Regions from separate parts of the Massilia sp. NBRC 108631 genome, predicted to be linked through region 3. Evidence: predicted binding sites of a transcription regulator. Region 3 holds the regulator's gene; each other region holds the start of a gene.
The links. Region 3 encodes sigma-54, which starts transcription at its own class of promoters, with help from an activator protein. Its sites were predicted from a motif close to TGGCANGNAANCTGCTTT; they were not measured.
Positions count from the first base shown of each region.

Region 1: a site for sigma-54 is predicted at 7,259-7,276, ahead of AC6H42_RS08180 (choice-of-anchor E domain-containing protein). Genes of this name have one in related genera too.
Region 2: a site for sigma-54 is predicted at 3,937-3,954, ahead of AC6H42_RS01825 (EDSAP-1 family PEP-CTERM protein). Genes of this name have one in related genera too.

Region 1 covers NZ_BAAKJE010000066.1:207,103-217,300, reverse strand. Annotated here, with positions in the region: gene AC6H42_RS08210 (DUF3325 domain-containing protein) at 1-70, shown strand, start outside; gene AC6H42_RS08205 (Lrp/AsnC family transcriptional regulator) at 221-688, opposite strand; gene glmS (glutamine--fructose-6-phosphate transaminase (isomerizing)) at 830-2,659, shown strand; gene AC6H42_RS08195 (CE1 family esterase) at 2,663-3,628, shown strand; gene AC6H42_RS08190 (FAD-dependent monooxygenase) at 3,612-5,141, opposite strand; gene AC6H42_RS08185 (alpha/beta fold hydrolase) at 5,553-6,350, shown strand; gene AC6H42_RS08180 (choice-of-anchor E domain-containing protein) at 6,465-7,151, opposite strand; gene AC6H42_RS08175 (O-methyltransferase) at 7,394-8,059, opposite strand; gene AC6H42_RS08170 (TetR/AcrR family transcriptional regulator) at 8,139-8,837, shown strand; gene AC6H42_RS08165 (cation:proton antiporter domain-containing protein) at 8,946-10,198, shown strand, end outside.
Region 2 covers NZ_BAAKJE010000019.1:38,232-48,429, reverse strand. Annotated here, with positions in the region: gene prsT (XrtA/PEP-CTERM system TPR-repeat protein PrsT) at 1-172, shown strand, start outside; gene AC6H42_RS01840 (PEP-CTERM sorting domain-containing protein) at 388-1,335, shown strand; gene AC6H42_RS01835 (FAD-binding oxidoreductase) at 1,332-2,978, opposite strand; gene AC6H42_RS01830 (N-acyl amino acid synthase FeeM domain-containing protein) at 2,981-3,727, opposite strand; gene AC6H42_RS01825 (EDSAP-1 family PEP-CTERM protein) at 4,016-4,948, shown strand; gene AC6H42_RS01820 (XrtA system polysaccharide chain length determinant) at 5,078-6,601, shown strand; gene AC6H42_RS01815 (XrtA-associated tyrosine autokinase) at 6,674-7,459, shown strand; gene AC6H42_RS01810 (glycosyltransferase) at 7,443-8,564, shown strand; gene AC6H42_RS01805 (hypothetical protein) at 8,589-9,803, opposite strand; gene AC6H42_RS01800 (MBOAT family O-acyltransferase) at 9,806-10,198, opposite strand, start outside.
Region 3 covers NZ_BAAKJE010000245.1:5,070-15,267, reverse strand. Annotated here, with positions in the region: gene lptA (lipopolysaccharide transport periplasmic protein LptA) at 1-302, shown strand, start outside; gene lptB (LPS export ABC transporter ATP-binding protein) at 305-1,066, shown strand; gene AC6H42_RS26265 (RNA polymerase factor sigma-54) at 1,074-2,564, shown strand; gene hpf (ribosome hibernation-promoting factor, HPF/YfiA family) at 2,632-2,988, shown strand; gene AC6H42_RS26255 (enoyl-CoA hydratase/isomerase family protein) at 3,082-4,158, shown strand; gene rapZ (RNase adapter RapZ) at 4,205-5,068, opposite strand; gene hprK (HPr(Ser) kinase/phosphatase) at 5,173-6,108, opposite strand; gene AC6H42_RS26240 (PTS sugar transporter subunit IIA) at 6,163-6,645, opposite strand; gene queF (NADPH-dependent 7-cyano-7-deazaguanine reductase QueF) at 6,997-7,830, opposite strand; gene AC6H42_RS26230 (hypothetical protein) at 8,043-8,372, shown strand; gene ilvA (threonine ammonia-lyase, biosynthetic) at 8,414-9,949, opposite strand; gene AC6H42_RS26220 (YqaA family protein) at 10,098-10,198, shown strand, end outside.

The DNA of each region.
Region 1 (10,198 bases), on a different contig from region 3:
CTACGGAGCAAGGCTGGGTGCGGCTTTGGCGCCCGTCAGCGCCATTTTCGGCCTGTGGACAACCCTGTAGAAAACCCTCTGGAAAAGCATGGAATAAGGCTGGTATAACCGTGGTAAAGATGGTGGATAACCCCGTGCATAAGCGGTGAATATACGGTGGATATACGGTTGGGTAATCGTTGGATAAACCTTGGATAAGCTATGGATAAGCCTGTATAAGCTACACCGCGATGCGCGTTTCGAACTTGCTGCGCAGGGTGGAGAAGTAGGTTTTCACGTTGCGCACGTTGGTATGCGCCGCGAACAGCCGGTGCGCCAGCGCGTTGTAGGCTGGCATGTCCGCCACCTGTATCACCAGCACGAAGTCCGGCCCCGGCGACACCCGGTAGCACTGCAGCACCGCGTCGTCGCCTGCTACATGCTGCTCGAACTCCGCCATGCGTTCGGCCGCCTGCACATCCAGCGTGATCTCCACGATGGCAGTGAGGCGCGCGCCCACGCTTTCCGGTGATACGATAGCGACCTGCCGCTGGATCACCCCGGTTTCCGTCAGCTGCTTCACGCGCCGTAAGCACGTGGGCGGCGACACGTGCACTGCAAGTGCCAGCTCGGCATTGGTCAAAGCCGCATTCTGCTGCAGCACGTTCAGGATGCGACGGTCTACTTCATCCAGTTCTGGAATATTCATAAAATATAAGACAATAAATGAAATTTAATTTCACGATTATACTTGAGTGAAAGAATATTTCATGCACGATTGAATTTAGAAAGCTTATTTCAAGACCGCTGCTCTAGTATGGATTCATTAACTATCCATACAGAGGTTTTCATGTGCGGCATCGTCGGCGCGGTAGCGCAACGTAACATCACCCCCATCCTGCTCGAAGGCCTGAAGCGCCTGGAATACCGAGGCTACGACTCCTGCGGCGTGGCGCTGCACGTGAACGGCCAACTGCAGCGCTCGCGCAGCACCTCGCGCGTGGCCGACCTGGAAAAGCAGGTCGCGGAAACCGGCCTGAGCGGCTTTACCGGCATCGCCCACACCCGCTGGGCCACACACGGCGCACCCGCCTCGCACAACGCCCACCCGCACTTCTCGCCTAGCTCGGACAACGCGCGCATCGCGCTGGTCCACAACGGCATCATCGAAAACCACGACGAGCTGCGCGCCGAACTGACCGCGCTGGGTTATGTGTTCCAGAGCCAGACCGACACCGAAGTGATCGCCCACCTGGTCGACCATATGTACAACGGCGACCTGTTCGAGACCGTGCAGCAAGCCGTCAAGCGCCTGCACGGCGCTTACGCCATCGCCGTGTTCTCGCGCGAGGAGCCGCACCGCGTGGTGGCAGCGCGGCAGGGCTCGCCGCTCATCGTCGGCATCGGCGAAGGCGAAAACTTCGTCGCCTCGGACGCGATGGCGCTGGCCGGCACCAGCAACCAGATCATCTACCTGGAAGAAGGCGACGTGGTCGACCTGCAACTGGGTAAAGTGTGGATCGTGGACGTCAACGGTAAGTCCGTCGAGCGCGAAGTCAAGACCGTGCACGCGCACACCGGCGCGGCCGAACTGGGTCCGTACCGCCACTACATGCAGAAAGAGATCTTCGAGCAGCCGCGCGTCATCGGCGACACGCTGGAAGGCATCACCGGCATCATGCCCGAGCTGTTCGGCGACGGCGCCTACAAGGTGTTCAAGGAAATCGACCGCGTGCTGATCCTGGCCTGCGGTACCAGCTATTACGCCGGCTCCACCGCCAAGTACTGGATCGAATCGATCGCCAAGGTCCCGGTCAACGTGGAAATCGCCAGCGAATACCGCTACCGCGACTCGGTGCCCGACCCGCGCACGCTGGTGGTCACCATCTCGCAATCCGGCGAAACCGCCGATACCCTGGCCGCGCTCAAGCACGCGCGTTCGCTGGGCATGGAGCACACCCTCACCATCTGCAACGTGGCCACCAGCGCCATGGTGCGCGAATGCAAACTGGCCTACATCACCCGCGCCGGCGTGGAAGTGGGCGTGGCCTCGACCAAGGCCTTCACCACCCAGTTGGCCGCGCTGTTCCTGCTCACCTTGACCCTGGCGCAAGTGAACGGCCGCCTGACGGACGAAGAAGAAAGCGCGCACCTGAAAGCCATGCGCCACCTGCCATCGGCCATCACCTCGGTGCTGGCGCTGGAGCCGCAGATCATCGCCTGGGCCGAAGAATTCGCGCGCAAGGAAAACGCCCTGTTCCTGGGCCGTGGCCTGCACTACCCGATCGCGCTGGAAGGCGCGCTCAAGCTCAAGGAGATTTCCTACATCCACGCTGAGGCCTACCCTGCGGGTGAACTGAAGCACGGCCCGCTGGCGCTGGTGACCGAGGAAATGCCGGTGGTGACCATCGCCCCGAACGACACGCTGATCGAAAAGCTGAAATCGAACATGCAGGAAGTGCGCGCGCGCGGCGGCCAGCTGTTCGTGTTCGCCGACGTCGATTCGCGCATCACCTCCGGCGACGGCGTGCACGTGATCCGCATGCCCGAGCACTACGGCCAGCTGTCGCCTATCCTGCACGTGGTGTCGCTGCAGCTGCTGGCCTACCACTCCGCCCTGGCGCGCGGCACCGACGTCGACAAGCCGCGCAATCTGGCCAAGTCGGTGACGGTCGAGTAAGGCTTGCGGGACTTCTTCCGGGGCAGCGAGACCAGCACAGGCGCTAAGGCGCGCATTGAAACCGGTACGCTGTTCCGCCCCGAAGGCGTCCGCCACTTCCTGAAGGCGGTGCCCAGCCGCGCCGCTATGGGCAAGCGGCCGCTGGTGATATTGCTGCACGGCGCTGGTTCCTCCGCCGAGCAATTGCTCGGGCTGAGTTTTCCGCCGTCTCCCTTGTCGCTGTGGCTGGAAATCGCCGAGCGCGAACAGCTGCTGGTGATTGCGCCGAATGGCAGCAAGCGCCGGGGCGAGCGCGCGTGGAACGACAGCTACGCCGGTGTCACCGCCAATCCCAAATCCGACGACAGTGCGCTGATCGGCGCCTTGATAGACCGCGCCATTGCGGAGGATGACGCCGACCCGGCGCGGGTCTATCTCATGGGCGTTTCCAAGGGCGGCATGATGGCCTACCGTGCGGCGACGGAGATCGCGCCGCGCCTGGCAGCCTTGTCGGTGGCGCTGGCCGCCATGCCCGTTGCCAGTAACTGCGGCCAGCCCCGCACGCCGCTGCCGGTCCTGTTCATGGCAGGCACGGCCGATCCCTTTATTCCCTACACGGGGCGTAAGTTCCTCTACCAGTTCCGCATCTTCTCCTCGCTTGCCGCGCCGATGACCAGCGTGGAGGAATCGGTCGCCGTGTGGCGCGAGCTGGCCGGTTTGCGTGGCGAACCCGCCGTCACCGCCATCGCGCAGCAGCGGCCTGGCGCCGCCACGCGCGTTACCCGCTATACCTGGGGCGCCGACCCCGCGGCGCTGCAGGTCTGCTTGCTGAAGATAGAAGGCGGCGGCCATGCCGAGCCCAGTGCGCTGAAACGCTATCCTGGCCTGTTTTCCTGGTTCCCCGGCGCCCAGAACGCCGACATCGAGGCAGCCGAGGAAGCATGGGCCTTTTTCAAGGACAAGCGCGCTCCGGTTACCGCATCAGCGTAGCGACCAGTTCGCCGATGCTGCCGCCGTCGGGCGCGCCCTGGCTGCGCCAGCCGATGACGCCGTCCGGCCGCACGACGGTGGCGCCTTCCGGCGGTACGCCGAACAGGGCGCCGAAGGGTTGCGCGGGCGGGAATACGATGCCGGTGCCCGCCGCCACGGGCTGCAGACCCAGCTCCCCGGCCACGGCCAGCCACGTCTCGCTCGCCGAGATCAGCACATAAGCCTTACCGAACAGGTCGAGCGACGACATGCGCCGGCCCGCCCTTTCCAGCCACACGTGCGGCGCGCGGGTTCCGGGTTGGCCGATCCATTGCCCGGGCGCGGCGGCGGCCGGCAGGTCCGGGCCTGCGCCGGCCACTGCTGCGGATCGAACCAGCTGGCCAAACTCCAGGGCGTCGTTGCCGAATAGCGGGTCTGGTGTGAAGGCCGCGCCGGCCCGCGTCGCGTAATCGGGTCGGGAAAACGTCTGCTGGTGCCGCAGCCAGCCGATCGGCCGCCGCTCCGCGTCGTAGGTATCAAGCAGGCCCGGTGCCGCCTCGCCGGCGAGCACGCGCTTCAATTTCCATGCGAGGTTCCAGGCGTCGTCGATGCCGGTGTTGGCGCCGAAACCGCCGCGCGTGGGCGGCAGCTGATGGGCAGCGTCGCCCGCCAGGAAGATCGGCCCGTGGCGGTAGGTATCGGCAACGCGCCCTGCCAGTTCCCAGCGCCCCGTCGTGATGATCTCGAAGGCCAGGTCCGCACCGAGCGCGCGGCGGATCGCCGACTGCAGCTCCGCGCCGGTGCGGTCTTCGTCGCCGTCCAGCATCAGCACCCAGCGGCTGTCGCCATACGTGGTCAGGAAGGCGCGGTATCCCTGTTGCTCGATGGTGAACTGCTGCGCGCCGCGCTGCAGAAAGGCATCCGCGCCCGGACAATAAAACAGTACGCTGCGCAATACGCCAAGATGGCCAACTCCGCTGCGCGGTATGCCGAGTTTTTCGCGGATGGGACTGGCGGCGCCATCGGCTGCGATCAGGTAGCGCGCGCCGATTTCATACTGCTGCCCGCTAATACGGTCGCGCACCTGCGCCAGCACGCCGTCCTGCTCCAGACGGAAATCGATGAGTTCGGTACTGGTGCGGCAATCCGCGCCGCGCTTGATTGCCGCCGCCCGCAGAATCGGCTCCAGCCGGTCCTGGGCGATGGCGGCACCGGTGCACGGCGATAGTTCGCTCGGCCGGACCGGCGCTTCGCCGGGTGTCCAGGCCTGTTCGCTTTTCCAGTCCCCGGCCAGGCTGTCCACTGTCACGCGCCGCAAGCGCGTGCCGGCCGGCACCTGTGGAATCTGGTCGGCGATGCCGACCGCGCGGTAATGCTCCAGGGTGGTTTCGGTAAAGCCCATGGCGCGGGGATGCGGCGAACTGCCGGGGTGCTTGTCGATAACGATGTGGGCCACGCCGTGCCACGATAGGAACAGCGAGGTGGAGAGTCCAACCAGGGACCCGCCGACAACGAGGATGGGAGTATGTTGCATGGGAACGTCCTTTCTTGCCTATGGCTACAAAGGACGCGCGTCGATCCGCGAGAACCACAGCCCCGCCGGGCGGCAGGGCACGTCAAAAAAGTTCCACGAGAAATCGGCGCACGTCCGCTCTCGTCGTGGTTTTCAGCGCTGAGGCTGAGAAAATACATCACTCCATGCCTGGAGTTGGCCGGGGCTCACCACGCCGGCCCACCTTTTTCGACAGGGCGATTGTAGCATCGCAACGCGGCGCCGATTTTGTCCTCTTCGCACGCCTGAAAAATTTTTACAAAAATAGCTTGCTATTGATTAGCGTACTACTTATACTTCTTCACATCGGTTGCAAACAAAGAAGCCTGTAGTAAACAAGTAGTGCACTATATATTGGTTCGCTAAATAAAATCTCTCACGAAAGGATTCACCATGAAAGCCATCAAAAACATCGCCCTCGCCCTGTCGATCATCGGCGCCGCCGCCGCACCTGCCATGGCAGCGTCCGCAGCGCCTGCAAGCAGCGTCAAGCCGACCGTGGTCCTGGTGCACGGCGCCTTCGCCGACGCAACCAGCTGGAACGGCGTCGCCGCCAAGCTGCGTGCAGACGGGTACAACGTCATCGGCGCAGCCAATCCGCTGCGCAGCGTGAAGGGCGATGCGAATGTGGTGGCCGATATCGTGCGTAGCGTGAAAGGCCCGGTCGTGCTGGTGGGACATTCCTACGGCGGCGCCGTCATCTCGGCGGCAGCGAACGGCCAGCCCAACGTCAAGAGCCTGGTGTACGTAGCCGCGTTCGCCCCTGAACAGGGTGAGACCGCGCTCGAGCTGTCCGGCCGCTATCCAGGCGGCACGCTGGGCGGCGCGCTGGCCGAGCCGGTGGCGCTGGCGGACGGCGGCAAGGACTTCTACATCCAGCAAGATAAGTTCCACAAGCAGTTCGCTGCCGACGTTCCGAAGGCTGAGGCCGATCTGATGGCAATTGCCCAGCGTCCTATCGCCGAGGCGGCCCTGGCCGAAGCGGCAGGTGCGCCAGCCTGGAAAAGCGTGCCGTCCTACTTCGTCTACGGCACCGCCGACAAGAACATTCCGGCTGCGGCACTGGGCTTCATGGCTGAGCGCGCCAAGTCGCGCAAAACCGTCGCCATTCCGGGCGCTTCGCATGTGGTGATGACCTCGAATCCGGCCGCGGTGGCCAAACTGATCGAGGAAGCGGCGCAGGCCAAGTAACACGCCGCGGATCAGCGCCGTCAAACGACAAAGCCGTCTTGCCGATCGAGGTTGGCAAGACGGCTTTTTTGTTCGCGGCAGGCCAGTGCGGCCAGCCCTTACGGCGTTACGGTATTACGCCTGCTTCTTCGCGCGGCGGCGTACGGCGCCCATCAGGCCGAGGCCGGCGATCAGCGTTGCCAGGGTTGCTGGCTCTGGCACTTCGCCGGTAGGCGTGTAGGTGTAGGTGACCAGCACGTTACCGGCTGCCGACGTGTTGAACTGGGTCAGCAGGTTGCCGGCGCCGGTGCCGCTCGAATTGCCGATGGCGTTCAGGCCCAGATTGATGGTGCCGCCACCCAATGCCGAGAACAGCGAGAAGTCGCTGGCATTGAAGCTGGTGAAGGAGTTCGAGCCGTTTGCCGACACGGTGCCGGTGCTGCCGCCGGAAGCGCCGCTGAAGTTGATGGTGCCGTCGAAGGCGCCGAATTCGAATACCTGGCTAAACAGAGGATTGGTCACAACCAGCGTGCTGCCGTCTGGACGGGTCAAGCCCAGCAGTGCGCCCAGGCTCAGGGTGACGCTGGAAGCTGCGGCATCCAGGCTCTCGGCGTTGCCAGCACCCTGGACCGTGCCGCTCAGGTCGAATTTGATTGAGGTCAGGGTGCCCAGGCTGCTGTCGAATTTACCGAAGCTGAGGAAATCGGTCCAGTTCGTGGTGGCGATGGATTTGGTATCGGCAAAGCTGATGGTGGCGGCTTGGGCGCTGGCAAACGGGGACAGGGCGGCGGCAACCGCCAAGGCTGCAAAGATTTTTTTCAAGATAATTCTCTGGTTGAAAGGAAATGATCGGATAGGTGCTACGGCTGTATCGTTATGGAAGCGAAGTCGTTGGAAGTCTGATTCCTAATGAATACATCGATTACCTAAGAGCACAATCTATGCCAACTGGAAATGTTTCCTTAAAAACAAAGACTTAACTCTCGCACAACTGATATGACCTCTGCGGATGTAAAATTTGCCGACAGCCCCGTATCCTCCGCGACACATTTCCCCCTGGCCTGCTAGCCGCACTTCATCGACAGCTCCACATCGCCGCCGAACGGCAGGGACAGATACCCGCTTTGCGGCGCGCGTACCAATGCCAGGTACTCGGGGCAGTAGTCGGCGTTGTCGGCAACGATGAGGGCGCCGGGCCGGAGCTGCTGCTCCACCAGGCGCAGCACATCCGCATACAGCGCCTTGGCGCCGTCCAGCAGCAGCAGGTCGATCCATTCCGGCAGGTCCGCGCGCAGCGTTTCGAGCGCGTCGCCTTCGCGTATTTCCACCAGGTCCAGCAGGCCGCCGGCATCGAGATTGGCGCGCGCGCGCTGCGCCTTGGATGGCTCGAATTCCGTGGTGATCAGCCGGCCGCCGCCGTTGTCGCGCAAGGCTGCGGCAAGATGCAGGGTCGAGATGCCGAACGATGTGCCGAACTCGACAATGGCGCTGGCCTGAGTGCTGCGCGCCAGCATGTACAGCAGCGCGCCGGTCGCGCGGCTGACCGGAATCGCGGTCTCTTTCAATTGCGCGTACAGCTCGCGGTATTCGGTCTTGCTGCCCATCATGCGTGCGCGCTCCGCCGGGAGCAGCGCGGCGAACGCCGCCATTGCAGGTATCGGCGTGCTGCTGGCCTCGGCGAACAGACGCTCAAGCAGCGGGCCGACAGGGGTGTTGGTCAGGGTCGTCATGGGTATTCCTTTCTGAATTGAGAGCAGTAATAATATGAAGAATCCTTCACATTTCATATTCGCGTTCCCTGCTCCCGCCATGACGCCACCCCGCAGCCCCCGCATTTCCTCGCGCAGACAGCCGAAACAGGCACGTTCGAACGAGCTCGTTTCCGTGATTTTGCAAGCGGCTATTCAGGTTTTGGCGAAGGAAGGGGCGCACCGCTTCACCACCACCCGTGTGGCGGAGCGCGCCGGCGTGAGCGTGGGGTCGGTGTACCAGTACTTTCCGAACAAGGCGTCCATCCTGTTCCGGCTGCAAAGCGATGAATGGCAGCAAACGTCGGCCATGCTGGCCAGCATTCTGCAAGAGGCCGGCACGCCGCCGCTGCAACGCCTGCGCATGCTGGTGCACGCCTTCGTGCGCTCGGAATGCGAAGAAGCGGAGGTCCGCACGGCGCTCGACGATGCCGCGCCCTTTTACCGCGACGCGCCGGAAGCGGCCGAGGCCAGGGCCGCCGGAGACCGCATGGTCCAGGCCTTCATGCTGGAAGTGCTGCCGGCCGCCGCCGAACCGGTGCGCGCAATGGCAGGCGATCTGCTCATGGCTACCCTCGGCGCCGTCGGCAAGCAGTTCTCGGAAATGCCGCGCACGGATGGGGAAATCACGGCATATGCGGACGCCCTCGCCGACATGCTGTGCGCCTACCTGGCCACGCTGTCCGTGCGCGGCGGCCTGGACGCTGACAGGCGCCCCGCAGTCAGCGGCGCAGCTGGCGAGCCGGCAGATGTTCCATGATAAAGCTCATCTCTTCCGGAAAAACGCACTGGGAACTGCCCGCCTTACTTGTGCCGCCGCCATCGGGCCCCTACACTCGCAGCAACCCTACACCGCCCTGGATCCCGCATGTCCGCCTACGAACTACGTGAAGCACTCTTGTTTTTGGCCTTGGCCGGCATCCTCGTGCCGGTAATGCAGCGCCTGCGCATCAACCAGATGCTGGGCTTCCTGATCATAGGCGTTTGCTTCGGACCGCATGGCCTTGCCAGCTGGGCTGGCGGCATGCCTTGGCTGTCGCATGTCACTTTCCATGACGTTGAGCGCATCCAGCCGCTGGGCGAACTGGGCATTGTGTTCATGATGTTCATGATCGGGCTGGAGCTGTCGCCAGGCCGCTTGTGGGCGCTGCGGCGCGACGTATTCGGCACCGGCGCTGCGCAGGTGGTGCTCACCGCCGTTGCCATCGGCCTGTTCGCATTCGCGTTCGGCAATCCGCCACCTGCCGCCATGGCCATTGGCATGACACTCGCCATGTCCAGTACCGCCGTGGCCATGGCGCTGCTGAGCAAACAGCATGCGCTCAAGACCCCCCTGGGACAGAAGTGCTTCGCCATCCTGATGCTGCAGGACCTGGCCGTGGTGCCGGCCTTGATCCTGGTCGAGGGCCTCGCAGGCGATAGCGACGAGGCGCTGTGGCTGTCGCTGCTGCTGGCGGTCGCGAAAGCGGTTGCGGCGATTGCGCTGATCTACATCGTCGGGCGGCGCGTCGCCCGGCCCCTGTTCTCGTCGGCAGCCGTGCAGCGCCAGCCGGAAGTGTTTGTCGCCCTCATCCTGCTGCTGACGCTGGGGATCGCCGCCCTCACGGCAGCGGGCGGCCTGTCGCTGGCGCTGGGCGCCTTGCTGGCTGGCTTGCTGCTGGCCGATACCGAGTTCCAGTACGAAGTGGAAATCATCGTCGAACCGTTCAAAGGCTTGCTGATGGGCCTGTTCTTCATGTCGGTCGGCATGGGCGTCGATTTGCGCGTGGTGGCGGACTACCCGTTGCTGCTCCCGGCCTCCGTGCTGGGGCTGCTGGCGATCAAGGCGCTGGTCATCATGCTGCTGCTGGCGCCGCTGGGCTGGGCCACCGCCTTGCAGGGCGGGCTGTTGCTGGGACAGGGCGGTGAATTCGCCTTTATCATCCTGGCCTATGCGGTCAGCACGCAGTTGCTGACGCCCGCCGACAGCCAGTTTCTGCTGCTGGTGGTGAGCCTGAGCATGCTGCTCGCCCCCGGCGCGGCGGCGGCCGGCGCGTTCATCGCGCGGCGCGGCCGCGCCGGCCAGGACGCAGCGGGCGAAGCGCGTGGCGATGGCCAGGCGCTGGGCCACCGTGCCGGCCA
Region 2 (10,198 bases), on a different contig from region 3:
CAAGCTGGCCAGCGATGCGGCGCCGCACGCCACCGAGATCCGCTTCCACTATGCCACCGCGCTGATGAAAAGCGGCGACAAGCCGGCCGCGCGGCGCCAGTTCGAGCGCCTGCTGGCGGACAAATCCTTCGCGCGGCACAGCGAGGTGCGGGCCTTGCTGCCGCTGCTGTAGGCGCAACGGCAGGCGAACCGCGGTCCGAACGCAGGCGAACCGGACAGCGCCGGCCGCGATGCCTTCCGGCCGCAGCTGCGTCGCTTTTGCTTACACGCACGCGCCGCAGTTACAGGAAAGCATGCGCGGACCCATGTAGCACGGGCGCCCTGCAGCGCGGCGCACCGTTGGCGCGCATATTGCTAAGTAACTGCCAAGTAGTTACATGAGAGTCCATGAGCCACCAACCACAGGAGTTCATCATGCTTAGCTTGGCCGTTATACGCAACGCGCTGTGCTGTCTGTCCGCCGTCCTGGCGCCGCTGGCCGCGGCGGCGCCGCTCGCTCCCTTCGCACTGACCAAATCCGGCGCGGTGGAGATCAGGTACAGCGGCTACCAGGCCGCCAGTGCCGACCACCAGCCCGCCACGGCCGGCGTACTGCGGGAGTCAGGGTTCGCGGCCGGCTATCTGACGTCGATCACCGGACTGGACAACCCATCCGACAGCTTTTGGCATCAAAGCCAGAATAACCAGAGCATTTCCTTCATGATGTATGGCATGGGCGACGCCAGCAGCGCGCCCGCGACCGGCGGCCTCGGCAAGCGTACCTACAGCGTGGGCTGCACCAACGCCGCCTTCGGCTGCGACGGGCTGATCCACCTGGACTTCTACCTCGACCAGCAAATCGGCGGCACCAACCCCGGCTTCGGCTTGGGCGGCGTCAAGGCCAGCGACCGCCAGGGCTTCGGCAAGCTCCAGGGCATCACCGACGGCGAGCTGCTGATGAGCTGGGTATTCGCGCCTGGACTGGTCAACGGCCCGGTGGCCGGCATGAGCGACCCCGGCTTCAATCCCTACTCGACCACGCTGTTCCAGGAATTCGACGGCATGCCTATCCCGGCCTACGGCACCGGCGCCTATCTGGCCGACTGCGTGTCCGGCCCCGGCTGCCTGTACTTCCGCAGCGGCAGCAACGCAGGCGGCGCCGATTTCTTCGGCATCAACACCTTGACACGCACACTGGCCGGCTCCATCGTGGCGCAGAACGGCTGGAGCACCCGGATTGCCAATCCGGTCGTCGCGCAGGTCGCGCTGCCCGAGCCGGGCATGCTGGCGCTGATCGCCGTGGGCTTGCTGGGCCTGGCCATGCGCCGCCGGCGCGGCGGGCCATGCGCGCCCTAGCCTGGCCCCGGCTGGTAGCGCCCGGGCGCGATGATGCCTTGCGGATCCAGCGCAGCCTTGATGCGCGCTACGGTGCGCCAGTAGCTGTCGCCGCCGCCATCGAGGTCGGCCATCGACTGCAGGCCCACCCGGTACGGCACGTAGCCGGCCTGCATGACGGCGTCGAACAGCTGGCGGTAGCACTGCATCGCGCGGGCTGCCTCGTCCGCGTCGTCCTTGTCGTAGGCCACCGTCAGCACGCCACCCAGCGCGCGCTCGTTGATCATGCTGAAGGTGGCAAACAGGTCGAAGCCGTGCAGCTGGAAGATCGGTTCGGCCAGCGCATGCACACGCAGCAGTTCGTCGCCGCGCATGGGCAGCACCGGCGATACCCACAACAAGCCGCAATTGTCCAGCGCCGGGTTGGCGTTGGCGGGAAAGCCCGGCGGCAGGCCGCCGCGCCGCCGCCAGTAGGCGCCGGCAAGGAAGCGCCCGTTCGGCAGGCCCTTGTTCATGTCAAACAGCGAGCGGCCCAGCGCGACGCGGGCTTGCAGGCGCCGGCCTGCCGGCCAGCGCGCCAGCAGGCGCGCCAGCCACGCGCCCATGGCCAGCTTGCGTTCGTCAATGAACTGCGGCCGTGCGCTGGTGTGCCGCAGGGCGCGCTGCACGGCGCGCCGCGCGCAGGCCACCTGGCAGGTGCTGCCGTAGAGCGCGCCGGACACGGTCCAGGCGCCGACGCCGGCCTCTTGCCGCAACTGCTGGCGCAAGGCCGCCGGCAGCGGCGCGGCGCCGCCGGCGCGCTGGTGCGGATAGGTCATGCCGCCCGAGATCACGCGCAGGTCGTTGCCGATGTGCAGAATGCTGCGCAGGGTGCCATCCAGCCGCAACGGCCGCAGCGCGTCAATCACCGCTGCAATGTCTTCGTGCCGCTCGACGCTGCACAGAAAATGGTTGATGGCGTCGGTCTTCGGCATCAGCCACAGCCCGACGCAGGTGACGATGCCGAAATTCGACTGCGTAAACAGGCCGTCCAGCCACGGTCCCAGGCCATAGGGGAACACGCGGCCGTTGCGCGCGCCGGAAAAGTGGCCGAAGCCGGTGTGCAGCACTTCGCCGTCGGCCAGCACGATCTCCATGCCGCACACGTTCTGGAACCGGTTGCCATAGGGGCTGTGGCCAAAGCCGCGTTCGAGGATATTGCCCAGCAGGCTGGTGTCCGGTCCGGCGCCGGTGCTGTCCATCCACAGTGGCAAGTCTGCCGACAGCAGATACTGCGCCAGCTGCTGCTGCGTCACGCCCGGCTCGATCACCACGTAAGCCAGGCGCGCGTCGACTTCGCGGATGCGGTTCATGCCGCTCAGGTCGACGATCACCTGGCCCGGCGCGGGCGCGCACGCGTCGCCGTAGCCCCAGTTGCGGCCGGTGCTGATCGGGTACAGCGCGAGGCGCCGCGCGGCGGCGATGCGCACCAGGGCCTCCACCTCGCCGCGCGTGCGCGGGCGCAGCACGGCCGCCGGCAGCGTGCGCCATGAGGCCGTGCTGCTCGCATACGCCGCCAGTGTGGCGCCGTCGTCCAGCACCCGGGACGCGCCCAGCAGCGCGCGCCACTCCGCCAGCGCAGCCACCAGCGCTTGCTCCTGCCCTTCGGCAGCCGTGGCGGCCATGGCTAGTTCCTGCCCTGCACCAGGCGCGAAGTGATGCCGGGCTCGTCCCAGATGGGAAAGAAATAGGGATAGAAAGAGCGCTCGGCGGTCTGCTGCTCCATCAGGCCGCCGAACTTGCGGATCTGTTCACCCATATAGCCCAGGTCCAGCCGCAGCAGCACGGCGGGCGCACCCACCCTGCTGCAATCGCGCTGGCCGCCGAAGTCCTGGAAGCCCAGCATGCGCTTGTAGAACATCACGTGGCGCGGATTGACTTCGATGACATAGTCGCTGAAGCCGTGGATGTTGTGCGCATAGATATAGGAGATGTGGATCAGCGCGGCGAACACGCGCTTGGACACGCCCTTGTCGATCGCCAGCCGGGACGGCTCGCACAGTCGCCGCTGCCGGGTGCGCAGCAGGTCCAGCTTGTCGCGGAAATTCTCGTCGGCCGGCAGGCCCAGTTGCGGATCGTCCAGGCACAGCGACATGGTGCCCACGGTAACGCCGCCGGTTTCCGCATACAGCGTGATGCGGTTCAGCACGTGGTGCGCCGACGGATCGACGTCATAGCCGCGCCAGCCGTACATTTTTTTTAACAGCAGCGTGGCGGCTTCGCGCCGCCCGCGTGAGTTGGCCATGCGGATATGAAAGATTTGCTGGTCGATCGGATGATCGAGTGACGTGTCGGCCAGCCCTTCGCCAACCACCAGGTCGCTCAACCCGGTAGTCGCGTCAAAGGAAATGATGGTGTCGTCTTCTTGGTGCACGCTCGCGCTCCTTTGCTTGTCATTTTGGCGACCAGCTCCCGAATGGCGAGCTGGGCTCATCCAGTCAGACAAGCAGATCTGCAGAAAGTTCCCCTGCGCGCAGATTTTTTTGCAGAGGCCGCCAGGCGCACTGTCGCTTTCCTTGGCAAAGCCTGCCGCGCTCCGCGCAAGAAGATCGCAAGCAACTGATTTTTAAAGAGAATTTTTCCTGGCACGGATGCTGCTGTAAGAGCCCCAACGGCACACCACGGCCGTCAACCTCGAGTCTATTAAAAGGAGTAGCACGTTATGAACATCATCAAGAAAGGTCTCCTGTTCACAGTCATGGCAGCCAGCCTGAGCCTGACGGCAGCCGGCACGGCGCAGGCGGAAACGTTTGCCTCGTCCATATTGAACATCAGCAACTTCCGTCTGCTGCACGCCAGCGGCGCCGCCTTCAGCACGGCCGACTTCGCCACGCTGACCGGCACCAACGATGCCCACGCGACCGCCGGGCTGAACGGCGTATTCGCCAACGACGCCGATTCGCGCAGCATCCTCAATCCGGTGCCGCCCAACGTCGCGCAGCAGTGCCTGGGCGCCTGCCCGCCGGTGCCGCCCGACACCTACACGCCCATCGCCGGCCTGCCTCCCATCACCAACACCTACGGCCACGCCGACCAGCGCCTGACCGGCTCGTCCATCATCGTCAACGGCAATCCGGCCGGCGCCAATGCATCGACCCGCGCCGACGCCTCCACCGCCGTCAACGCCGTGGCCTCGGGCAATTCCGACGTCGGCACCTCGACCACCTTCTCCTTCGTACTGGGCGCGGCCGATACCATGACCATCGCCTTCGACGGCGATCCCTACACCCGCGCGCTGGTCACGCCCGGTTCCGGTCCGACCTCGAACGCCAATGCGCGCCTGTCCTGGTCGATCAACATCGTCAACATCACCACCGGCGTCAACGTGCTGTCCTATGCGCCCAACGAGCTCAACGGCCTGAGCAACGTCAGCGCCACCGACGGCGCGCCGAACGATCTGATCTATGCGCCGGGGTCGTCCTTCTTCACCGCCACCACGCCGCTGCTGGTGGTCGGCCAGACCTATCAGATCACGATCCAGCACAACTCGCTGGCCAACGCCTTGCAGCAGGAACTGCCGGAACCCGGCACGCTGGCGGTGCTGGCCGCAGGTCTGCTCAGCATGTCTTTGCTGAGCCGCCGGCGCCAGCGCTAGCCGCGCGCGCGAGCGCAACGCCGCAACTTGACGCGGCTCAAGCGGAACGCAGTTACAGCCTGAGCCGCGATAAGCCGCTCCTATAATCGGACAGCAGGAAGCAACCGCCGAACTTGAGGAGCCAGTATCATGGAAGAGTTCATCAACCAGCTGCTTACACACGTACGCGGCATCTGGAAATACCGCTGGCCCGCAGTCGGCGTGGCCTGGCTGGTGGCAGTCGGAGGCTGGATCAAGGTCGCCACGCTGCCCGACAACTACCAGACCTCCGCGCGCGTCTTCGTCGACACGCAGACCGTCCTGAAGCCGCTGCTGCAAGGAATGACCAGCGTGCCGAACGTGGAGCAGCAGGTCGCCATCATGAGCCGCACGCTGTTAAGCCGGCCCAATATCGAACGCGTGATCCGCATGGTGGACATGGACCTGAGCACCGCCACGGCGCGCGAGCACGAGCTGCAAATCGAGGACCTGCTCACCAGGATCAAGATCGCCAGCACCGGCAGCTACGACATCTACACCATCAGCTACAGCAACAGCAATCCGCGCCTGGTGCGCGACGTGGTGCAGTCGCTGCTGACCATCTTCGTCGAGGGCAGCTTCAAGGGCAAGAAGGGCGAGTCGCAGAAGGCCGTGCAGTTTATCGACGACCAGATCAAGGCCTACGAGGACAGGCTGGTGGCGGCCGAGAACACGGTCAAGGAGTTCAAGATGGCGCACAGCGCGCTGCTGCCGCGCCAGGGACTGGACTACGGCTCCCAGCTGCAGATGTCGTCGGACGCGCTCAGCGGCGCCCAGCTCGAGCTGATGGAAGCGGAACAGTCGCGCAACGCGATCCGCGCCCAGACCACCGGCGACGAGCCCATCCTCGGCGACCTCAGTCCCACCGAAATCGTCAACCCCGAGATCGACGAGCGCATCGCCTCGCTGAACAAGAACCTGGACGCGCTGCTGCTGCAGTACACCGAGCTGCATCCCGACATCGCCTCCACCCGCCGCCTGGTGGCGCAGCTGGAACAGCGCAAGGTCGAGGAGAACAAGAACAAATCGGCCGCCGCCGACCCGGGCAAGAACTTCAGCCCCATGCTGCAACAGCTGAAGGTGGCGCTGACCGAGGCCGACGCCAAGGTGGCCGCCGCCAAGGTGCGGGTGCAGGAACTGGCGGCGCGCCATGCGCGGCTGGAGGCGCAAAGCCAGGCGGTGCCGGAAACCGAGGCCCAGCTGGCCCAGTTGAACCGCGACTACCAGATCAACAAGGAAAATTACGAGAAACTGATCAGCCGGCGCGAAGTGGCCAAGCTGTCGGGCGACCTCAGTTCCACCACCGAAATGATGAGCTTCAAGATCATCGACCCGCCCACGGTGCCGATGCGTCCGATCGGCCCGAACCGCCCGCTGCTGTACAGCGGCGTGCTGCTGGCCGCACTGGCGGCGGGCATCGCCACGGCGCTGCTGATCACACAGATCCGCCCCACCTTCCTCAGCCCGGCCGAACTGCGCTCGTTCACCGGACTGAACGTGCTAGGCACCGTCACCATGAACTGGACCCCGGAGCAAAAGGTCAAGCGCCGCCACGGCCTGGCCGGCTTCGGCGCCGCCTTCGGCTGCCTGCTGATGTTCTACGGCGGCGTGCTGGCCAATGCCCTGCTGGTCTAGCGCGCGGCACCGGCCTCGTGCCGGCGTTCATCCCCGCCCTGATTCCATCCCCCATCTTCGCCGGAGGCATACATGACCGTACACGACAACCTGGACGCCGCCGTCGAGCGGCTGACAACCGACCGGCCCGCGCGCAGCCAGCGCAGCGTCACGCTGGACCTTGAGCGCATGACGCAGATGGGCATGGTCACCCACGAGGGCGGGCGCACGCCTGCGGCCGAGGACTTCCGCATCATCAAGCGCCCGCTGCTGCGCAACCTGCGCGGCGACAGCACGCCGCCGATCCGCAACGGCAACCTGATCGTCGTCACCAGCGCGCTGCCGGGCGAAGGCAAGACCTACTGCGCCATCAACCTGGCCATGAGCATCGCCATGGAGCGCGACATCACGGTGCTGCTGGTGGACGCCGACGTGGCGCGCCCGTCGGTGCTGAAGGTGCTCGGCCTGGGGACCGAGCCTGGCCTGATGGACATCCTGCTGAACGACGAACTGGAGCTGGCCGACGTGATCCTGAAAACCAATGTGCCCGCGCTGAGCATCCTGCCGGCCGGGCGCAGCAACCGCCACGCCACCGAACTGCTGGCCAGCCGCAGCATGAGCACGCTCCTCAGCGAAATCGCCAACCGCTACGCCGACCGCATCGTCATCTTCGACTCGCCGCCGCTGCTGATTACCACGGAAGCGAGCGTGCTGGCCTCGCAGATGGGCCAGGTGGTGATGGTGGTCGAAGCCGAAACCACCACCCAGAATGCGGTGCGGGAGGCGCTGCGCCTGCTCGACTCGTGCAAGCACATCAACCTGATCTACAACAAGATCAAGGCCTTTCCGGGCACCGAATACTATGGCTATTACGAATAGGCTGGCCGGGCGCCAGGGCGCGGCCGTCCATGCCCCCATGGTGCTGCACCTGGTCGAGCGCCTGCCGGCGGACGGCCGCGACGACAGCCTGTTCAAGCTGCTGCGGCAAATGCCGGCCGGACGCTACCGCCACGTGGTGCTGACGCTGCACGGCGATGCGGAATACGAGCTGCGGCACGACGGCGCCACCGTGCAGGTAATGAGCTTGAACCAGGCTGGCGGCCTGGGCTGGACGGCCTGCTTGCGCCTGTTCCGGCTGCTGCGCCGCCTGCAGCCGGACCTGATGCACACCCGCAGCCTGCGCGCCCAGCTGCTGGCGGCGCTGGCGGGCATCCGGATCCGCCTGCCCAACGCGCAGCCGGCCTCCAGCCTGCCGCCGCGCCACGTGCTGGGCAACTGGCTGGCCGATACCCTGGGTGCTTGCCAGATCCGCATCCATCCGGACCACGGCGCCATCGACAGCACCCAGTTCCACCCGCGCCTGGGACCGGCCGCCACCTCGATCGGACCGCCCGGCTTCCTGTGCGAGAACGCATTCGTCATCGGCGCAGTGGGACCGATGGACAGCGCGCAGGACCACCTGTCGCTGGTGCAGGCTTTCCTGACCATGGTTACCGAGCAGGACCGAAACGACACCCCGCTGCGCCTGATCATCGCCGGCGACGGGCCCTGCCGCGACACATGCAAAGCCGTGCTGTGCGCGGCCGGCATGGCCCATCTGGCGTGGCTGCCCGGCAACCGGGACGACACGGCGCGCCTGATGCGTTCGATGGACGTGTTTGTGGCGCCGGCCCCGCATCCGCCGCCTTGCGGCAGTGGCAACCTGCGCATCCTGGAAGCCATGGCGAGCGGCTTGCCGGTGGTGGCGGTGATGGCCGGCGCCAATCCGCAACTGGTGCAAGCCAGCTGGACCGGCACCCTGGTGCCGCCCGGCACGCCCGACCTGCTAGCCGACGCCATCGGGGACTACTACCGCATTCCCGGCCTGGCGCGCCGCCACGGCCAGCGCGCGCGCCGCCTCGTACTCGCCCACCACAGCCTGGCTGCAGTGGCCGACCGCTACCTCGCGCTATACGACACCCTGCTGGCGCGCGAAGCCCGCTGAGCGCGCCACGCCGGGCACAGCAGGCTAGCGCGCCGCTTGCTGTGCGCCGCGCTTGAATGGCGGCTGCGACGCCGCCATCGCCTCCACGGCTGCCTGCCGGGCCAGCGCGGTTTCCACGCCATGCCGCGCGTGATAGCGTTCGCGCGCGGTGCGCATCAACGCCAGGTGCGCCGGTAAACTGGCCGGCGTCAGCTCGGCGCCGAAGCCGTCGGCCGCCGCCGGCGCAGCGCCGAGCAGGCGCGCCAGTATCATGCGCCCCACGTTCTCGCGGTAATGCGACGGCTCCCAGTAGTTCGCCATGTCGGCCTGCCCGCTGGCCTGCGGCACCGGCTCCGTCGTCACGCTGTTGTAGCCGGAAAAGTCGTGCAGCGTCACGTCACAGCCGCGCGCCCGGCGCTCGCTGGCCGCCTGCGCCAGCGCGTGCATCCAGGACGCCATCGTGTCCCCCTTGCCCGCCCAGTACAGCGCGTCCTGCATGGACGCATGCGTGGGGTTGATGTACAAGCGCACCCGGGTGCCCTTGTTGCACAGCGCATCGACGCGGCCCTGGAACACCGCCAGTGCCTCTGCCGACGGCCCCCCGCCGCGCACGAACTCGCGCAAGCGCGGCAGCACAGCGGCGGCGGTGCCGCCTTTTTGCGCAAAGCGGTGCTGCAAGCACAGCGCGTCGCGCTGGCCGAGCAAGGCCAGGCTGGAACGGCATACCGGCTCGTAGCTGCCGTTCAGCACCTGCAGCGTGTCGCCTGCCATCTCCAGGCTGACAGCGCGTTTCAGATTGAGCAGCAGGCGCCGGGCGAGATAGCCGTCGCCGCTGGCCAGCAGCGCCTCGTCCAGTTCGCTATTTCCCACCTCCAGCGAAAACGATGGCGCGTCCAGCCCCCACACCAGCGTGTCCAGTTTCGCCACCTGCGCCGCGTGGTGCGCCATCATGCCAGCCTCGTTTACGGTGGCGCCCGATAGCGCCGCGTTGAACACGGGGCGCCCGCCGAACAGCGAAGGATGCGCCGGCAACGCCACCTCGGTGCGCGAATTGCCCACATAAACCACGGCCGGCTGATAGCGCGCCAGCGCGTAGGTCTTGGCCCACGCGCCCAGCCGTTCACGCACCGGCCGCAGCGCCTGCACCGGCGGCGTGTCCCATTGATGCGTCAGATAGGGATCGACCGCGTAGTTGAGCGCGGCCACGGCGCCCACTACGCTGGCCGACACGCCGAGGAACAAGCTCAGATAGGCGCGCATGGTCAGAACTGGAAGTAGAGGAATTCGGACACGCGGTTCATATTGAACACGCAGCAGATGAACAGGGTCGCCAGCGCCACGCTCCAGCCGCGGCTGGGGCGCCAGGCCCGCCCTGGAACGGCGCGAAATATTCTTTCAATGCAGGGCCGGTGGTGACAGAATATTTCCTGTGTGTTGGGCGCGCCAAACGCCAGCACGGCGGCCGCCAGCAAAGCCGGCAAGCCTGGCCCGTCCAAGGATATCCACCGCAGGCCGCCGAACTCCGGCTGCAAGCCGAGTCCGGCCAGCGGCGCGGCCAGTCCCTGCAGGCTGCGCGGCAACGATACGCCATTGGCGCCCGCCAGCGCGCCGAGGATGTCGCCGGCCGTCGCCAGGTCGGGGGCGCGGAACAGCAC
Region 3 (10,198 bases):
ACGGCGAAGGCGACCAGTGGATGGAAGGCGAAGCCGAACGCATCGAGTACGACGGCAAGAACGAACTGGTGAAGCTGTTCTCGCGCGCCAAGGTGCGCCGCCTGGAAGGCAGCAAGCCGAGCGACGAGGTGGCCGGCGAATTCATTTCCTACGACAGCCGTCGCGAGCAGTTCAGCGTGCGCAACACCGTCAGCGGCGAAGGCAAGACCGGCGGCGGGCGCGGCACCATGGTGATCCAGCCGTCCACGCCCAAGCCAGCCGCCCCGGCCGTGCCGGCGCAGCAGCCGCCGGCGGGGAAATAACGATGGCTGAAGCAATCCCAAGCTGCACCAGCACCCTGGTGGTGCGCGGCCTGCAGAAAAGCTACGGCAAGCGCCAGGTGGTGCACGACGTGTCGCTGCAGGTGGAATGCGGCGAAGTGGTGGGCCTGCTGGGCCCGAACGGCGCCGGCAAGACCACCTCCTTCTACATGATCGTCGGCCTGGTGCCGTCGGACGCGGGCAGCATCGATATCGCCGGCGTGGACGTGTCGAGCATGCCGATCCACCAGCGCGCCACGCTCGGCTTGTCCTACCTGCCGCAGGAAGCGTCGGTGTTCCGCAAGCTGACGGTGGAGGACAACATCCGCGCCGTGCTGGAGATCCAGCGCGTAAACGGCAAGGCACTGAGCAAGGCCGAGATCGACGAGCGCCTGGACCGCCTGCTGGCCGACCTGCAAATCGAGAAACTGCGCGAGAACCAGGCGCTGTCGCTGTCGGGCGGCGAGCGCAGGCGCGTGGAAATCGCGCGCGCGCTGGCCACCAACCCGCGCTTCGTGCTGCTCGACGAACCGTTTGCCGGCGTCGATCCGATCGCCGTGATCGAGATCCAGCGCATCGTGCGCTTCCTCAAGGAGCGCGGCATCGGCGTGCTGATCACCGACCACAACGTGCGCGAGACGCTGGGCATCTGCGACCGCGCCTACATCATCAACCAGGGCAGCGTGCTGGCGTCCGGCCGTCCGGACGATATCATCGCCGACGAATCGGTGCGGCGCGTCTACCTCGGCGAACACTTCCGCATGTAAGCCCGCCATGAAACAGTCACTGCAACTCCGCACCTCTCAGCACCTGGCGCTGACGCCGCAACTGCAGCAGTCGATTCGACTGCTGCAGCTGTCCACGCTGGAGCTGCACCAGGAACTGGAGCAGTTGCTCGGCGAGAACCCCTTGCTGGAACGGCTGGACGACCCGCTGGACCGCTCGCTGCGGCTGCTGGGCGACGGCGCCATCAACCCGACCCAGTCCACCGGCGCGGACGCCTCGCCGGCCGAAGTGGGCGCACCGGCGCAGGACAGCGCACCGGCCGGCGAGGGCGATCCCTTCGAGGGCGCCAGCGGCGACGGCGACAGCGCCAGCGGCGCCGAGGCCGATACCGACTGGAGCGACGCCGGCCGCAGCAAGGCGCCGGACGACGAGGACTCGCGCCCGCAGCTCGAAGCGAGCCACTGCACCCTGCGCGAGCACCTGATGGAGCAGATGCGCGTGACCGTGCAGCAGCCGCGCGACCGCGTGCTGATGGAACTGATCATCGATGCGCTGGACGAAAACGGCTACCTCGAAGAGCCGCTGGAGGAAATCCATGCGCGCCTGCCGGAAGAGGCGGACGTGGAGCTCGAGGAACTGCAGACGGCGCTCACGCTGCTGCAAAGTTTCGACCCTATCGGCGTGGGCGCGCGCAGCGCGTCCGAGTGCCTGGCGCTGCAGATCAAGCGCATGCCCGGGGTGCCGCTGGTGACGCGCCGCATGGCCATCTGCATCGTGGAAAAGCACCTGGCCTGGTTCGCGCAGCGCGAATTCAACAAGCTGAAAAAAGCCCTCGACTGCGACGACGAAGACCTGCGCGAAGCGCAGGCGGTGATCCGCCAGTGCAATCCGCATCCGGGCGCCGAGTTCGCCTCCGACGTATCCGACTACGTGGTGCCGGACGTGATCGTGAAGAAGGCGCGCAACGGCTGGCAGGTCACGTTGAACAACGACGTGATGCCGCGCCTGCGCGTGAACGCGCTGTACGCCAACATGCTCAAGCAGGGCAAGGGCGAGTCGGCCATGGGCGCGCAGCTGCAGGAAGCCAAGTGGCTGATCAAGAATATGCGCCAGCGTTTCGACACCATTTTGCGCGTGGCGCAGGCGATAGTAGAAAGACAAAAGAACTTTTTCAGCCATGGCGCCGTTGCCATGAGACCCCTTGTGTTGCGTGAAATTGCTGATACACTGGGACTACACGAGAGCACTATTTCTCGCGTAACAACTCAGAAATACATGCTGACTCCGCATGGGATGTTTGAGTTGAAATATTTCTTTGGCAGTCACGTCGCCACCGAAGCAGGAGGAGAAGCATCCTCGACGGCGATACGGGCGCTGATTGTGCAATTGACAGGAGCTGAAGACCCGAAAAATCCTTTATCCGACAGTAAGATTGCGGACATGCTGGGTGAACAGGGCATGGTAATTGCGCGACGGACTGTTGCCAAATATCGCGAAGCCTTGAAAATCCCTCCGGTAAGTCTGCGTAAAGCTTTGTAGTTTTACTTGGGTTCCCCTGCGCGCCAAAAACACCAAAGCGTACGAACCCTTATCTTTAGGAGTGTGTATGAATCTCACCATCAGTGGACATCATCTCGAAGTGACCCCCGCCATCCGTGAATACGTGCAGAACAAGCTGGAACGGGTCAAGCGCCATTTCGATCAAGTTATTGATATTGCTGTCATCCTGACTGTAGATAACCTCACCGAGAAAGACAAAAGGCAGAAGGCCGAGATCAACCTGCGAATGTCCGGCAAGACTGTGTACGTGGAAAGCCTGTCGCAAGACCTGTATGCTGCCATCGATACGCTGATCGACAAACTGGACCGCCAAGTGATGAAGTACAAAGCCAAGGTGCAGGAGCATGGCCACGACGCCATCAAGCACCTCCCGGACACGTACGAACCTGCCCCGACCGCATAACGGGTCACCGGCACTCCCAACAAAGGGCGCATCTGGCGCCCTTTTTTGCGGCCGCGCTAAAATGGGGCTCTAACAATTCCAGAGACATCCAGCATGAGCGAGCACGTCCTTACCCAGGTTGCCAACGGCACCGGCTTCATCACCCTCGACCGCCCCAAGGCGCTCAATTCCCTGTCCCTCGATATGGTGCGCAGCCTGACCGCCGTGCTGCTGGACTGGCGCGGCGACAGCAGCGTCGCCGCCGTGGTGATCCGCAGCAGCAGCGCAAAGGCCCTGTGCGCCGGCGGCGACATCCGCTTCTTCCACGAGGTGGGCAACGCCACGCCGCAGGGCGGCAGCGCGCTGCTGGAGGACTTCTTCACCGAGGAGTACGCGCTCAACCACCTGATCCACTATTACCCTAAACCGTATATCGCGTTAATGGACGGCGTGGTGATGGGCGGCGGCATGGGCATTGCGCAGGGCGGTCCGGGCTGCCGCGTGCGCATCGTCACGGACCGCACGAAGATGGCCATGCCGGAAGTGAATATCGGCCTGTTCCCGGACGTGGGCGGCAGCCATTTCCTGTCGCGCGCGCCGGGCAGCCTGGGGCGCTACCTGGGCCTGACCGGGCTGACCGTGGGCGCGGCCGACGCGCTGTACGTGGGCCTGGCGGACCATTATGTGCCGGCCGATGCCTGGGACGCGCTGCGCGACCTGCTGGAGGCGGTGCCGGGCGCCGAACTGCCGCAAGCAATCGATGCTTTCGCGGCGCCGTTCCATGCCGGCGCCGGCGTGCTGGAAGCTGAGCGTGCCACCATCGAGCGGCACTTCGCGGCCGGCAGCGTGGCGGCCATCATGGCTTCGCTGGCGGCCGACGATGGCGTGTTCGCGCAGGCGGCGCTCAAAGCCATGCAAAGCCGTTCGCCGCTGATGATGTGCGTGACGCTGGAACTATTGAACCGCGGCGCGGCGCTGGACGTGGCGGACTGCCTGCGCATGGAGCGCAACCTGGTGCGGCGCAATTTCGAACATGGCGAAGTGCTGGAAGGCGTGCGCGCGCTGGTGATCGACAAGGACAACGCGCCCAAGTGGTCGCCCGCAACGGTGGCGCAAGTAACGCCCGGGATGGTGGCAGGATTCTTCGCACCGCCGTGGCCGGCGCACGCGCATCCGCTGCGCCACCTGTGATGGCACGCGGTCTGCGCAGGGCGGGGTAGCGAAGCGTAACCCGCCGTTACGACTGTTCCCGATGGCGCAAGACAACTTGCTCCGTCGGGTGGAAGTGCCGGGCCAGGCGTTCGGCCATGTACACCGAGCGGTGCTGGCCGCCGGTGCAGCCCACCGCCACCGTCAGGTAGCTGCGGTTGTCGGTCTTGAACGACGGCAGCCATTTGCTGACGAAATCGCGGATGTCCTTGAACATCTCCTCCGCGCTGGGCTGCGCGTCCAGGAAGGCGATCACCGGCGCGTCGCGTCCCGTCATCGGGCGCAGGGCCAGGTCGTAATAGGGATTGGGAATGGCCCGCACGTCGAACACGAAGTCCGCGTCCAGCGGCACCCCCACCTTGAAGGCGAACGATTCGAAGAACAGCGTCAGCGGCGCATTCTCGCTTTGTACCAGGTCCTTGATCCAGGCGCGCAGCTTGTTGGCGCTCAGCTCCGAGGTGTCGATCACGTGGCCGAGCTGCTCGATGGCCGACAGCCGCTCGCGCTCTTCGGAAATGCACTCGATCAGGGTGCGGCGCGCGGCCGGATTCTGGCCCGGCTTCAGCTCGTGCGACAGCGGATGGCTGCGGCGCGTTTCCGAGAAGCGCGCCACCAGCGAATGGGTATTCGCCGTCAGGTACATGATCTTGACGTCGTGGCCCTGCTGGCGCAAGGCCTGCACGGCGTCCGGCAGGTTGACCAGCGACTCGGCGCTGCGCGCGTCGACCGCCACGGCCAGCGCCTGCGTGCCTTCGTCGGTCAGCTGCGACACCAGTTGCGACAGCAAGGCCGGCGGCAAATTGTCCACGCAATAATAGCCCGTGTCCTCAAGGACATTCAGGGCGACGGATTTTCCGGAGCCGGATATACCGGTGATGAGAACGATACGCATAGCTAAAGATAATACATCAAGACTACGCGATAGGTGCGCTGGCGAACAAATCCCCGCGCGAGTGCTGCGCCTGCGGAACGGATGGACCGTGCAAGGTCCAGCTCCTAGTCGCCACTCATGGCTTGCCGTTGCCGCTCCATGAACTCCTGCAGCGTATCGATGCCGCGCAGTTGCAGGATGGTGTTGCGCACGGCCGCTTCCAGCAGCACCGCGATGTTGCGGCCGGCCGCCACCGGGATCACCACCTTGCGGATCGGCAGGCCCAGCACGTCCTCGGTGGGGAACTGGAACGGCAGCCGCTCCACTTCCTCCTCCAGCGCCGAACGCCGCACCAGGTGCACGATCAGCTTCAGGCGCATCTTGCGGCGCACCGCCGTCTCGCCGAAGATGGCCTTGATGTCCAGCAGTCCCAGCCCGCGCACTTCCAGCAGGTTTTGCAGCAGGGCAGGGCAGCGGCCCTCTATCATATTGGGCGCAATGCGCGCGAACTCCACCGCATCGTCGGCCACCAGGCCGTGCGAGCGCGAAATCAGCTCCAGCCCCAGCTCCGACTTGCCCAGGCCCGAATCGCCGGTAATCAGCACGCCCACGCCCAGCACGTCCATGAACACGCCGTGCATGATGATGCGCTGCGCCAGCTTTTTCGACAGGTACACGCGCAAGAAGTCAATCACCTGCGCCGCCGGCAGCGGCGTGGAAAACAGCGGGATGTTCTTTTCGTCGCAGATGGCGAGGATATCGGGTGGCGTTTCCAGCCCTTGCGCGATGATCAGCGCGGGCGGCCCGCCAGCGATGAGCTCGCTGATGACGTGCGCGCGCGTGAGCGACTTGAGGCGCTGGTAGTAATTGATTTCCTGGTGCCCGAACACCTGGATGCGGCCCGGGTGGATGGTGTTCAAGTGGCCGACCTGGTCGGCCGCCGAGGCCACATCGCCCGAAATCAGGCGCTCGCCGCCGGGAAAGCCGGCGAACCAGCCGAGCTGCAACGTTTCACGATTATCGTCGTACAGGCGTTGTATCGTCAGGGGCGTTTGCAGCATGGCATCTCAGTTCAGGAATGGCGGATGCCCTAGTTTAACTGCTTTTAGCGTGCTCTAGCCTGCAGCTTGCAAGCTAGGCTGCCAATTGACGATGCGGCTGTGTACCGATTGCGGGTCCGGGTCGGTGGCCAGCGCGTTGCGGAAGCCGTCGTCCGAGAACATTTCTGCAATCTCCGACAGGATTTCCAGGTGCTGCTGCGTCACATGGTCCGGGATCAACAGGAAGAACAGCAGGCTGACCGGCTTGCCATCCGGCGATTCGAACGGGATAGGCTCGGCCAGGCGCACGAACGCCGCCAGCGGCGACTTCAGGCTCTTCATGCCCTTGATGCGCCCGTGCGGCACGGCGACGCCGTGGCCCAGGCCGGTGGAGCCCAGGCGCTCGCGCGCGAACAGGTTGTCCGACACGGTGGAGCGGGCGATGCCGCAGTTGTTCTCAAAAATCAGGCCGGCTTGCTCGAAAGCGCGCTTCTTGCTGGAAACCTCCAGATCGAGCTGGACGTTTTCGAGGGATAGGATTTTGCTCAGGTTGTTCATAACGCGACGTGGAATGGTGCAGCGCACAAATGGGGCTTGCGAGCAGAATTATAGGCTTGTTTTTTTGCCGTGTAACTTGAATTCGCTTGCGCCATGGCTGGCTCCGCAATCCGCCGCAGTCCGCTGGGGGCAGGCCGTAGCGTTGTTAAATAAGCACTGGCAGAGATATTAGCTATTTCCGCGTCAAATACAAGACAAATGCCAGTTTTTTGTCAGGGACCAGGCGGATTCACCGATTTTTGAATGTCTTTTTCCAGCATCGGCTGCAGCTTTGAAAACCGCAACCTTTATTGATTCATTGTAAGACAAATTCGCCCCGCGTGTAACCCAATTCGACCGGGCGCGCAGACCTTACTGCCGGGCATTGCGCAGGTTGGACGGCTTGATGCCGGTGCTATAGTTGGCGCGCCAGGGATTGATGTCCAGGCCGCCGCGCCGCGTATACCGTGCATATACGGCCAACTGGGTCGGTTTGCAATGGCGCAGGATGTCGGTAAAGATGCGTTCCACGCATTGCTCGTGGAATTCGTTGTGCTCGCGGAAACCGATGAGGTAGCGCAGCAGGCTTTCCTGGTCGATTTGCGGCCCGGCGTAGCTGATCTGCACGCTGCCCCAGTCCGGCTGGCCGGTGACCAGGCAGTTCGATTTGAGCAGGTGGGAAATGAATACTTCCTCCACCGGCAAGTCGTCGAAGTTGGCCTTCAGTACTTGCGGCTGCGGCGCGTAGTTGTCCACGTCGATGTCCAGGCGGTCCAGCAGCAGGCCTTCCAGCTCGCCCATTTCCAGCTTGGCGAAATCTTCCTGCAAGGTGATGACCACGTGCACGCTGGCGCCGGCCGCGGCCGACAGGTCCTGCACCATCAAGGAACGCAGTGCTTCCTCGTTGGCCAGGCGGGTCTGGTTGAAGGAGTTCAGGTAGAGCTTGAAGGACTTCGATTCGATGATGTTGGGCGAATCGGCCGGGAAGGTGATCTTGGCCACGGCCACCTGCGGCTTGCCGCGCATGTTCAGCCACGACAGTTCGTAGGCGTTCCAGATGTCCACGCCGAAGAAGGGCAGCGTGCCCTGCAGGCCCAGTTCATCGCGTTTGCCCTGGCGCGGGATGGGGAACAGCAGTTCCGGCGCGTAATCGGTGCGGTAGGCGGAGTTTTTGCCCAGCGGGGACAGGTCGGCGGTATTGGTCATGATGGCAATGATGAAGGTGAGGCGGAGCGCGAAGCGTGCATGGTAGCGCAAATGCGGCGCGGCGGCAGCAGCGCGCAGAGATGGCCGATATGGCATTGCGCCTGCACTGGCGCTGGGCGCCGTCCTACAGGTCGCTATCGGCGCGTCCTATGGGCGGACGCGGCAAGGCGGCTTACAGTCATGGCCAACAACACCAACTACAGGAGCACCGCATGAAACACAAAATCAACGCACTGATCTGCGCGTCCGCCATTGCGGCGTTCACCATCGCCGGCTGCAAGGACCGCGAACCGGATGTGCCTTCGCCCACCGTGGCGGCGGATGCGCGCATGGCGCCGGCCACGCCGGCGCCACCTCCGGTTTCTTCCGCGCTGCCGGGCGCGCCGGTGGATGCCAGCGGCGCTTCAGGCACGGCCGGCAGCGCGGGCTCGGGCTCCGAAACCGTGACCGACAAGGCGCCCGCGACACCCAGCGGCCAGACCGCCGGCACCGGCAGCGGCAACGTCGGCAACCGGGGCAAACCGCACAACTATGACCGCTGAACAGTGAGCCTGGTTGCCGAGCCGGGATGTTGAGCGTGGCGCTAGCCCAGGAACAGCTTGTAGACCGGGTTCTGCGACTCGTCCCAGTAACGGTAGCCAAGCTTGGCCAGGAACTGGGTGAACTCGTCCATCTCGTCCGGCGGCACCTGCAGGCCGATCAGGATGCGGCCCACGTCGCCGCCTTGCGAGCGGTAGTGGCACAGCGAGATGTTCCAGTTCGGCGCCATCGAATCGAGGAAGCGCATCAGCGCGCCCGGACGCTCGGGGAACTCGAAGCGGTACAGCAGCTCGTCCTTGGCCAGGGCGCTCTTGCCGCCCACCAGGTGGCGCAAGTGCGACTTGGCCAGTTCATCGTGCGTCAGGTCCAGCGTCTTGAAGTCGGCTGCCTCGAAGCTGCGCGCCACCGTGCCCGATTCGCCCCGGTCCGACACCTGCACGCCGACGAACACGTGCGCTTCCTTCTCGTCGCTGATGCGGTAGTTGAACTCGGTCACATTGCGCGGACCGACCAGCGCGCAGAAGCGCTTGAAGCTGCCGCGCTGCTCCGGCAGGGTCACCGCGAACACCGCCTCGCGCGACTCGCCCAGCTCGGCGCGTTCGGCCACGAAGCGCAGCCGGTCGAAGTTCATGTTGGCGCCGCTGGCGATGGTGATCAGGGTTTCGTTCTGGACCGGGTCCCTGGTCAGCGCCGCGCGTTCCACGTAAGCCTTGGCGCCGGCAATGGCCAGCGCGCCGGACGGCTCCAGGATGCTGCGCGTGTCGGTGAACACGTCCTTGATGGCCGCGCACACCGCGTCGGTGTCGACGATGACGATGTCGTCCACGTACAGCTGCGCCAGGCGGAAGGTTTCCTCGCCCACCAGGCGCACCGCGGTGCCGTCGGCGAACAGGCCCACGTCGGCCAGGGTCACGCGCTCGCCCGCCTTCAGGCTCTTGCCCATGGCGTCCGAGTCGAAGGTGTGCACGCCGATGATCTTGATGTCCGGCCGCACCTGCTTGACATAGGCCGCCACGCCGGCCAGCAGCCCGCCGCCGCCGATGGGCACGAAGATGGCGTGGATCGGGCCGGCGTGCTGGCGCAGGATCTCCATGCCGATGGTGCCCTGGCCGGCGATCACGTCCGGGTCGTCGAAGGGATGGACGAAGGTCAGGTTCTGTTCTTTTTCCAGCGTCAGCGCGTGGTTGTAGGCGTCCGTGTACGACTCGCCGTGCAGGATCACTTCCACGCCGGGACCGCCGCGCGTGCGCACCGCGTCGACCTTCACCTGGGGCGTGGTGGTCGGCATCACGATCACGGCGCGGCAGCCCATCTTGTTGGCCGAGAAGGCCAGGCCCTGGGCGTGGTTGCCGGCCGAGGCGCAGATCACGCCGCGCTTCAGCTGGCCGTCGCTCAGGTGCGCCATCTTGTTGTACGCGCCCCGAATCTTGAAACTGAACACGTCCTGCATGTCTTCGCGCTTGAAATAAATCCGGTTCTGGTAGCGCTGCGACAGGGTCGGCGCCAGCTCAAGCGGCGTTTCGTGGGCCACGTCGTAGACGCGGGCGGTCAGGATTTTCTTCAGGTAGTCGATAGTCATAGTCTGCATGGTTTAGTCTGGGACGGTGCCCTGGTGCGTAGTGCAAGGACATGCTTTTCAACGGCGGGTAACCGGGAAGGGGCGGGCGCTAAACGGCGTACTGTTGTGTAGTACCTCACGCGCCATGCCGACTCATTATAATGGCAAGATGATTGAATCCACCATCCAGTGGCTGCTGGAGCAGCTGTCCGCACCGGAAGTCGGCCTGACTTCGGTCTTCTTCGTCAGCTTTGTTTCCGCCACCCTGGT